2 linked regions of the Prosthecobacter dejongeii genome follow. The protein of the gene in region 1 binds, or shares a complex with, the protein of each later gene. Links are inferred from orthologs where the notes say so. Each region holds a gene or a part of one and is shown on either strand. Other genes may lie near its edges.

The links. The genes of interacting proteins can lie anywhere in the genome.
Region 2: the proteins of HNQ64_RS16020 (region 1) and smc are in contact, whole or in part, in a crystal structure (PDB 3ZGX), measured with the Bacillus subtilis proteins. The link is inferred for Prosthecobacter dejongeii from one-to-one orthologs.

What each region holds. Positions count from the first base shown.
Region 1 is NZ_JACHIF010000007.1:65,665-71,339, reverse strand. What follows is about bases 1-2,872. They hold HNQ64_RS16020 (segregation/condensation protein A), read left to right. Parts: upstream 1-1,006; coding sequence 1,007-1,738; downstream 1,739-2,872. Other genes in these bases: HNQ64_RS16010 (hypothetical protein), read right to left, coding at 2,633-2,872; mutM (bifunctional DNA-formamidopyrimidine glycosylase/DNA-(apurinic or apyrimidinic site) lyase), read right to left, coding at 1,748-2,560; HNQ64_RS16025 (zinc-binding alcohol dehydrogenase family protein), read left to right, coding at 1-941. Also shown: more of HNQ64_RS16010, read right to left, coding at 2,873-3,520; HNQ64_RS16005 (immunoglobulin domain-containing family protein), read right to left, coding at 3,588-4,391; HNQ64_RS16000 (DNA gyrase/topoisomerase IV subunit A), read left to right, coding at 4,682-5,675. UniProt on the Bacillus subtilis protein: Participates in chromosomal partition during cell division. May act via the formation of a condensin-like complex containing Smc and ScpB that pull DNA away from mid-cell into both cell halves.
Region 2 is NZ_JACHIF010000004.1:122,663-127,415, reverse strand. The notes cover bases 280-4,753. They hold smc (chromosome segregation protein SMC), read left to right. Parts: upstream 280-629; coding sequence 630-4,553; downstream 4,554-4,753. Other genes in these bases: HNQ64_RS11075 (OmpA family protein), read right to left, coding at 4,615-4,753; HNQ64_RS11085 (thioredoxin family protein), read left to right, coding at 280-400. Also shown: more of HNQ64_RS11085, read left to right, coding at 1-279. UniProt on the Bacillus subtilis protein: Required for chromosome condensation and partitioning.

The DNA.
Region 1 (5,675 bases):
AACCAGCAGCTCCAGGTCCAGGAGAAGCACTCGTGGCCATTCGGACCATCGGCATCTGCGGCACAGATCTCAGCGGTTATTTGGGCAAGATGCCTTTCATTGAATATCCTCGCATTCTGGGTCATGAGCTGGGCGTGGAAGTTCTTGCCGTAGGGCCAGATGTACACACTTTAAAAATCGGAGATCGTTGCTCCGTCGAGCCTTACCTAAACTGCGGCCACTGCCATGCTTGTCGTCAGGGCCGAACCAATTGTTGCGAAACTCTCACCGTCCTGGGGGTGCATTGTGATGGCGGCATGCGGGAAAGGATGGTATTGCCTGCTCACAAATTGCACGTGAGTGAGACGCTAGACTTTGAACAATTAGCCTTGGTAGAAACATTGGCCATCGGCTGCCATGCAGTGAACCGCGCAGCCATCTTGCCTGAGGATGATGTGCTGATCATTGGTGCAGGCCCGATTGGCCTCACGGTGTTGGAGTTTGCCCGTCTGGTAAGTTCACGCCTCACGGTGCTGGAGCTTAGCGCCAGCCGTCGGGCTTTTGTGAGACAGCATTATCCAGGAATAACGGTGGTGGAAACACTGCCAGATGAACCCGCCGCACAGGTGGTGTTCGATGCCACGGGCAATGCCACATCCATGGCACGGGCGCTCAGCCTCGCACGTTTTACCGGACGCATCGTGTATGTGGGCATCACCAAAGATCCCATTCCTTTGGATGATCCTTTGCTGCATCGGCGGGAGCTCACGCTTCTGGCCAGTCGAAATGCTCACGCGAGCGATTTCCCCCGCATCCTGTCCCTCATTCAACAAGGACACATCCATACCCAGTCCTGGCTCACCCACCGCGCAGACTGGAATGATCTACCTGCTCTGATGGAAACTTTAACGACACCTGGCACAGAATCCGTCAAGGCCATCGCAAGAATTCCCTGCTCCTAAAGCTCCCATATAGCTCCTTATTTTTCTCCTCGCTTCCGGGTGGTTCCCTGCCATAAGCTCACGGGGTGGAAGACAAGGATTACAAGGTCAAATTGGAAATTTTCGAGGGCCCCCTCGACCTACTGCTGTATCTCATCAAGAAGGATGAGATTGATATCTATGACGTGTCCATCGGGCGCATCACGAAGCAGTACCTCGACTACATCAACACCTTCAAGATGCTGAACATCGAGGTGGCCAGTGAGTTCATCGTCATGGCCGCGAACTTGATGTATCTTAAAAGTCGCGAGCTTCTTCCTCAGACTCAGCAGCCTCCAGATGAAGATGCGGATGAGGAAGATCCGCGCTGGGAACTCATTCGCCAGTTGGTGGAATACAAAAAGTTCAAAGACGTGGCTCAGTTCCTGGGAACCCAGGAAGTCAAAGCCGACGAGTTTTTTGCCACCACCCCCGAATTACCCGACCTCAGTGCGCCCGCACCGGACGTGGTGGGTCAGGTCGGCATTTTTGACCTCATTCGCGCCTTTCAAAAGGTGCTGAAGCGTTTTGAAAACTCCACGGACATTCGAGAAATCGTCAGCGACCGCTACAGTGTTGCGGACAAGATCGAGCACCTCCTAGAAGCGATTCCCATGGGAGAGAGGGTAAGATTTGACTCCCTTTTTAGCTCCGCGGCCAGCCGAGTGGAGGTCATCGTTACCTTCCTCGCAATGCTTGAATTGATGAAGCTGAATCATCTTATGGTGGAGCAGGAACAGATGCTGGGAGACATCGTCGTGATACGACCTGTGCTATGACCGGACGGCTTACTGTTGACAGGTGGGGCAGTAGAAAGTGGAACGGTTACTCATCACCACGCGTTTGATCACGCTGCTGCATTGGTGACAGGCATCCCCTTCCCGATCATACACACGGAGGGTCTGCTTAAAGTAACCCGGCTCTCCCTTTTCATTGAGAAAATCGCGCAAAGTGGTGCCGCCCATTTCAATCGAAGCAGCCAGGACTCCCTGGATCGCCGCTACGAGCTTGGCCAAACGCGGCAAGGTCACTTTTCCCGCCGCTTTTTGTGGTGAGATACCCGCCATAAAGAGAGCCTCACAGGCATAGATATTGCCCACTCCCACCACGGCGTGGCTATCCATAATGACCGCTTTGATGGGCGCACTCCGCCCTAGACACTGGCTTTTGAGATAAGCAGCGGTGAAGTCTGCAGAAAGTGGCTCTGGCCCCAGCTCTGCCAAGAGCGGGTGCTCCCCTGACTCGCCTTCGATGAATAAGGCCGCCCCGAAACGACGAGGATCATGCAAGCGAATCTGCATACCGCGATCTGTCGTTAGCGCAAAGTGATCATGCTTTCGCCACGGTGTCGCAGGGTCGGTCACTCGCAGGCTTCCTGACATGCCCAGATGCAGCAGCAAGGTCCCTTTAGGTGAGCCAAAGAGTAGATACTTTCCCCGGCGTATGCCCGACGTGATACATTGCCCTTCCAGTTCATGAACGATCGCCGGCACAGGCCATCGCAGGCGCGGATCACGCACGATCACCTCACGGACGACTCGACCGACAAGGTAAGGAGAGACCCCACGCAGGGTGGTTTCGACTTCAGGAAGCTCAGGCATGGAAAATCAATGATAGGATGGAAGTGTTCCCACCCGATCTCAAGCACTCCTCTCCCCTTTCATCGCCGCAGGCTAGGGCTCAAGCAAAGCTTGAGCAGTTGCACGAGCAGGTTTTTCCCATGAGCTAACGTCTGCTTGGCCAAAGGCGGTGACCATGCGCCAGGTGCCTGAAAATCCCGCAGGCACGGTGGCATCGCTAAAACACTTCAGGTAGTATTTTCGGTAACTGTTTGGCACATTCCAAATCATCGGAATGGACTTGGCTTCAGGCGGGGATTCGAGGAGACGCGACACGGCAAAATGAGAACTCTTCGGTTCATAAACGGACATCCAATCTACTGGACCATTGATGAAAAACTTTCTTGCCGTGGCGGGGTCATCCGTGAGAGGGCCTGAGAGGATTTGATCCGGCTTATCGTCACGCCCAGCGAGGAAAGCAGAGACGCTGGGTGCCCAAGCATGCATGAAGTGATACACCAGTTTCAAGGGCTGGGCTTCGACTGTCCGAAAGGTGGTGGTTTCATAAACACGGTTGTCGCGGACTTCGATGATGTTGGTTAGGTCAAATGAACGAATGCGAGAATGCCGCTCAAAGCGAAAAGTTTGCCCCTTCATTTCTGCCGTCGGCTTTTCCACTCGCTTTCCATCCAAAATGAACGCTAGTGATTTCAAAGGCTCAGGCTCGTTTTCCAAATGACCCGTGCCGATGAACCCCACATCAGGAAAAGAAAAGACAGTGCTGTAGGCACTGCGTTCTGTCGTCATGGCAGCGCCATGGTAGTCCAGCCGAGCAGGCGTCCATTGAGAGGCCTGACGCAGCACCAAAGTCAGATCACCACAGGTGACCGTCACCCTGGGAAGGTCTGGCCCCAAATTGGGTTTAAAAGGCTCTTTGGCATCGCTCCAATTCCACGAAAGACAGATGAAAGCGGCGATAAGAAAGGCAGAAGTGCGAACCATGAGAGAGCATTACGCGGACTCATCGGTCATTCCTTGCGGCCACCTTTGTGCAAACAACTCCGCCTTATTATTCCGGAGCCGTTTCCGATGAAATGGCCCCTTGCAATTGAAGCAATATTTTGACTCGCTCCACCGTTCGCGCCAGTGCTTCGGAGCTCTGATGCGCATCTGCCGTGAAGGGAATATCCAGGACTCCTTTGAAGGCGATTCGATCCAACTGCACACCATGGCCCGGTCCCGCCAAAGAGGGCTCCATGTGGTCACACTGTCCTGTTAGAGTTCGAGGAGCCAAGATGCTCTCAAGCCCTTTTCGCAGAGGTATCAAACTGTTCGCTCCTTGAAACCAACGCAGTGACCGATCCGCTGCTGGGTGCCCCTCCACCAAACTGCTAAAAACCGTCGTCGCTCCAGGTCCTGATCCGGTGGAATCCGCTCGAAATTCATTAAGATACTGCACACTGAAATGCTTCAGCTTCCCCGCCTGGGTGACTAAAATCATGGCGGCTAGGTCTGACTCAGTAGCCGTCCTTTCGACCAATAAATAGCCCGCGACGCCCATTCGCATATTCTCGTTGCCAGAATAGGTCTGGCCCGTTCCGGTCAGTTTATAGATGAGCACTCCCGGCTGCTTTAGGTTTAACATTGCGGATGCCGAAGCTTTGAGCGGTGGCTTGCTCGCCGTCACGGTGTAGGTGCCTGCTTGATCGGCATTCACCCCAGTCACGGATAAGGTAGGATAGATGGCCCCACTGATGGGTTTGCCATTGAATGCCCATTGATAGGCCACTCCCAGATCCCCACCCGCGACGGCTGCGGTGAAGTTAGCAGTTTCCCCCCAGAGGGACGATTTGATTCTGAGGCAAAGTTTCAAAAACTAGAGAGTGCAGGACAAAAAACGAGCAGTCATGAGATACCTATCCTTATTACATAAAATCTCTTTTATTAAGTCTTTTATCATGGAGGGGATTTGAAGTTGGATGCCTAATGGCAGGAACAATTTGGCCAATACTTTGACTGCCAGAGAGCTCATCAGGACATCGTCCCGGAGCCCACGCTTGCCAGACGGACGGGAGCGTCTATTCTCGCAACCCGTTTTGACAGGCGTCCCCGGGGCATGCATGTGACTGGTGCACCTGTTGCAACCCCTTTCCCTTTTTTATCGTGGCCAAGAAATCTACCAAGACCGAAGACACCTCCCCCATCCTGGCGGACAGCGCTCCCATCGAGATCAAACCGGTGGATGATCTCTACGGGGACTGGTTTCTGGACTATGCCAGTTACGTGATTTTGGAGCGTGCCGTGCCCCACATCAACGATGGCTTTAAGCCTGTGCAACGCCGCATCTTGCACAGCATGGATGAGCTGGAAGATGGCCGCTACAACAAGGTGGCCAACGTGGTGGGCAACACCATGAAGTATCACCCCCACGGCGATGCCAGCATCGGGGATGCGATGGTGCAGATCGGCCAGAAGGACCTTCTGATTGATATGCAGGGGAACTGGGGGAACATCCTCACGGGAGATAATGCGGCGGCACCTCGATACATCGAAGCCCGCCTGTCCAAGTTCGCTCTGGATGTGGTCTTCAGCCCCAAAGTCACGAACTGGGCCGCCAGTTACGATGGACGTAACAAAGAGCCTGTCACTCTGCCAGTGAAGTTCCCCATGCTGCTTGCGCAGGGGGTCGAAGGCATCGCTGTGGGTCTGAGCTGCCGCATTTTGCCACACAATTTCATTGAGCTCTGCGATGCCAGCGTGGCTGCACTGCGCGGCGAAGAGGTCTATCTGGTACCGGACTTTATCCAGGGCGGCATCATGGATGCCAGTGACTACAATGGCGGGCTGCGAGGCGGGCGCATTCGCGTGCGGGCCAAGATCGAAGAAGGCCAGAAAAAGAACACGCTGCGCATCACGGAGATCCCCTTTGGCACCACCACAGGCGGGGTGATGGACTCCATCGTCGCTGCTAACGACAAGGGCAAAATCAAGATCGCCCGAGTGGATGACAACACGGCGGAGTTTGTCGAAATCGTGGTCCAACTACCCGTGGGAACCGATGTGGAGACGACTATCCAGGCGTTGTATGCTTTCACGGATTGTGAGGTCTCCATCGCACCGAATGCCGTGGTGATCCAGAATGACAAACCACGTTTTG
Region 2 (4,753 bases), on another replicon or contig:
CCTTGCTGCCGTTTTTACCCTGCCCCTGCTCGCCGCTGATTTCCCAGATGGCAGTCCTAAATTTGGCACCGATTACAAAGCCGCTCTTGAGATGGCCAAAAAGGAAAACAAACCAGTCATCCTCGTCTTCTCAGCCGCCTGGTGCGGTCCGTGCCAGTCCATGAAAAAGACTGTTTATCCCAGCAAGGAAGTTACTCCCCTACATGACAAATTCGTCTGGGCCTATCTAGACGTGGACCAGGAAGCCAACGCAGCCCCTTCCTCCAAATACAAAGTGGAAGGCATCCCCCACATCCAGTTCCTGAGCGCCGATGGCAAAGACCTCGGCAACCAGATCGGCAGCACTACAGCAGGAGACTTTGCGGGAACCCTTGAAAAGGTCTTGGTGAAAGCCAAATAAACGCCGCTTCAGCATCCGACTAAGAACCCGCCTGCGACTTCGCTGGCGGGTTTTTTATTGCCTGCTTATTCACAGCCCAAACCACTATTCACAAGAAACCCGCACACTAAAACCATACATATTGTTTAATTAAAATTAAATAAACACAAGATATGGTAAAAACCTCCCTTCTCACTTGCCCAATAAGGACTGAGTCTGGCACTTTAACAGGTTCAACCTTTTCACTCTCATGTACCTCAAAAGCCTCACCCTTCACGGCTTCAAGTCTTTCGCCGATAAGACGCACTTTGAGTTTCACAAAGGGGTCACTGGCATTGTCGGACCGAACGGCTGTGGCAAATCGAATGTGGTGGACGCCATTCGCTGGGTGCTTGGAGAAACCTCGGCCAAGGCCTTGCGCGGAGAGGAAATGGCAGACGTCATTTTCAACGGTACGGACAAACGCAAACCCGTAGGCCTTGCCGAAGTGGTGCTGACAATGGCCGACTGCGAGCAGGCCCTGGGCGTGGAATACAACGAGGTGGCCATTTGCCGCCGAGTCTTCCGCGACGGTCGCAGTGAATACCGCCTAAACAACACCGTCTGCCGTCTGAAGGACATCAATGATCTCTTCTCAGGCACGGGGATTGGCAGACAGGCTTACTCCATCATGGCCCAGGGCCAGATTGACATGTTGCTCAGTTCTAAGCCTGAAGACCGCCGCATGGTTTTCGAAGAAGCTGCCGGGATTACGAAATTCAAAGGGCAGAAAAAGGAAGCTCTGCGCAAACTCGAGTACACCGAAGCCAACTTACTGCGCGTGGCCGATGTGATCGCTGAAGTGAAGCGCCAAATGGGAACCCTGCAGAGGCAGGCCGCCAAAGCACGTCGTTACCAGACTCTGCTGGATGATGTCCGCATGTTTGACACCCATCTCGCACATCGCCAATACAGCGAATACAGTGCGGAAAAAGCCGAGTCCGAAAATCATGTGCGCATGATGACGGAGCAACTGGAACACCTACAAACCCGCCTCCAAGCGACTGAACAAGAAGCCACTGAAACTCGTGAGGCTTATCACTCTGTCGAATCACAAATCAACCAACTCCGCCAACAGTCCCAGGAACTGCGCAGCCAAGTCCAAAGTGCAGAAGGTCGCATCGGGTTTAACAATGAGCGTAATGAAGAGTTGCAGGGCCGCATCCGTCAGAATGAGGAGCAGATCCAGCTAGGCCAGCAGCATCTGGAACAACAACGAGCCGACATGATTAGCGCGGATGAGCAACTCATCAGCATTCGCGAAAATATTGAGACCCGGCAAATGTCGCTCAATGAGCACCTCTCCGTCCACAATTCCATCCTGCCAGACCGCAGTCGCCTGGACAGCGATCGCCGTGCTGTGCGCGAATCCATTCGTCAATTTGAAGGCCAAATCGCAGCAGCAGATGCTCGTGCTCAGTCGTTGACTAACCAAATTTCCGCCGACCGCCAACGGCATGAAACTCTAGCGCATGACCGACAATCTTCGGCTCAGGCTAAAGAAGCCAGCCAGATCGAATTCGACAATCTTCAGAGCGAAATTCAGGATCTCGAACAGACCCGTGATGAACTGGATGAAAAGGCTAAAAACTGCGCTCGTGACATCATTGAAAAGCGCGCTCAACGGGATGCTCTGAATGAAGAACTCACCGAACTTCAGCGCGCTGTCACTCAGAGACGTTCCCGCATTGAGATCATCGAGCAGCTTCTGCAAAAGGGTGAGGGCTTAGCCGAAGGCACCCAGCAAGTATTGAAGGGCCTCGATAACCCTGAAGTCTTTTCTGTCGGCGTGCGCGGACTTTTGGCCTCCTCCATTGAGGTGGAGCCTCAGTTCATAGCAGCTATTGAAGCGGCTCTTCGAGACCATCTCCAGGCAGTGCTATTGACCGATAGTGAACTCGCCGCGCAGATCCTAGACCGACTGTCTAACAAACAGCTCGGCAAAGCAGCTTTACTTCCACATGACTTCGCGACCATGCGAGCCGTGCCAGATCGGCAACTGGTGCCGGAGGGCGGCATCGCTTGGGCAGTGGATAAAGTGAAGGCACGTCAGGGTGTGCAAGAACTCACAGACCGTCTGCTCAACAACGTCCTCATCGTCGAAGATCTACACACGGCCCTGCGACTGAAAAAGCAGCTTCGAGATGTGGCCATCGTCACAATGAAGGGCGAATTCATCAGTGCAGATGGGGTGATCCATGGGGGAGCCACCAAAGAAGAAGCCGCATCCATGCTCCGCCGTGAAGCTGAAGTCCGCACGCTCAAAGTCGAGTTAGAAGGCTACGAATACCAAGTTCTCGAAAAGGAAGAAGCTGTGGACCAATTGCGTGCGCAGGTGGAGGAAATGCAGCGGGAGGAATTGACCCTACGCGAGCAAAGCCAACGAGCTCGCGAAGGATTCTCCCAACTCACAGGCAAACTCTCTGTGGTGCAGCGTGCTCTCCAGCAGGCCACCACCAAACTGGAAAGTGTGGAGTGGGATCAAAACCAAATCACCAGCCGTATCCAAGCTGCTGAAGCACAGATCGCCTGGCAGCGTGAGGAATCCACTGTGGCCCAAGAGCAACTCGAGGGTGCACGAATTCATGAAGGTGAATTGGAAGTGGAAATGGAGGCTTTTCTCCGTCGCGAATTGGAATCCAGTGAGCGACTCAATGAGCTCCGCACCGCCCTAGCTTTGGAACAAAGTGCGCTTCAATCTCTCGAACGTCAAAAGGCACCTATGGCAACCCGGTTGCACGAATTGGAGGCTTCTATCCAACGCTTCGATGTGGAGATCAATACGTGGCGTAGCCGCATGGAACAAAGCATTGCAGAAAATGCTCGTTTTGCAGAACAGGTGGAATCGCAACGAGGGGCTATTGAGGCCATCGACGAACATTTGCAAAACAAGACAGAAGATCGGGCCGCCGCTTTTGAGCGCGTCACGGAGCTTGAGAACCAACTCATGCTTTTGCGCCAGCAAACCACGGGGTTGAGCGATTCGCGCAACCGGATTGAAGTGCAATTGACCCGAGTGGATCTGCGGCTGGAAAACCTCATCAATCAGGTGCAGGAACGCTATTCCTTCCACATCTCTGCGTTTGAACCAGACTATCATGCCTTGATGTACAGCATTGAGGAGCAGAAAAAATCCAGAGGACGAGGGGAGAAGAAAAAGACCGCTTTATCTTCTGCTGAAATGGACTCTGCGGACAGCCGCCAAGTTCCTGAATCAGAAGACAGTGCCTCTGAAATTTCCTCCGAAGCGCTTCCAATCCCGGTCGTAGATGCTGACAACGTGGATCTAGAGGCGATTGAAATCCCTGGCGAAGAAGGCCATCCAGACTGGGATTTCGTGAATGAAGTTGTCGGTGAACTGCGCCAGAAGCTGGAGGGTATCGGACCAGTGAATTTGGATGCCATTCAGGAATTCGAAGAACTCGAGGAGCGTCATAATTTCCTCGACACTCAGCACAATGATTTGATCAATTCCAAAGAGGAGTTGCTGCAGGTCATCGCCAAGATCAATGAGACCACAAAGCAGATGTTCTCAGAGACTTTTGAACTCGTGCGGGGTTTCTTCCACAACAACTTCCGCGAGCTCTTTGGCCCCACTGCGAAGGCCGACCTGATGCTCACAGATGACACGGATCCTTTGGAATCTGGCATTGAAATCATCGCCAAGCCGCCGGGCAAAAAGCTTCAGACCATTTCGCTACTTTCCGGTGGAGAACGCAGCATGACGGCTGTGGCCCTCCTTTTTTCCATCTATCAGGTGAAACCCAGCCCATTCTGTGTGTTGGACGAGCTTGATGCCCCACTGGATGAATCGAACATCTCACGTTTCCTGAAGATGCTGGACAACTTCATTGATAACTCCCAGTTCATCATCGTGACGCATAACAAGCGCACCATGAGTCGCGCTGACGTCATCTATGGTGTGTCCATGCAGGAGTTCGGCATCAGCAAACCCATTGGCGTGCGGATGACCACGGAAGACACGCGCCCGACGAAGCAGGAGGAACTGCGCTTGGCTGCGGAAGTCGCCGCAGAAGAAGGACACCATGAAACCGAAGAGCAAACGTCATTGCTTGAATTAACAGCCGAGGAATCGGTGCCTGCTCCCACAGAAGAACCCGTGCTTGCCTCATAATCCTCTGCCTGAAGGGCCTTATTGCGGCCTTTCAGGCATAGATTCAGCTTATTTAAATTCTTTACTGCTTATAAATGACGACCACCGACGTGGTCGGCCCAGACGGGGCTGAATCATGCCCAAAGCCCACGGTTTGAAGATGCGAGGCTTCCACCCCTGCTTCGATGAGGTTCTGCCTCACAGCCTGAGCACGGCGTTCA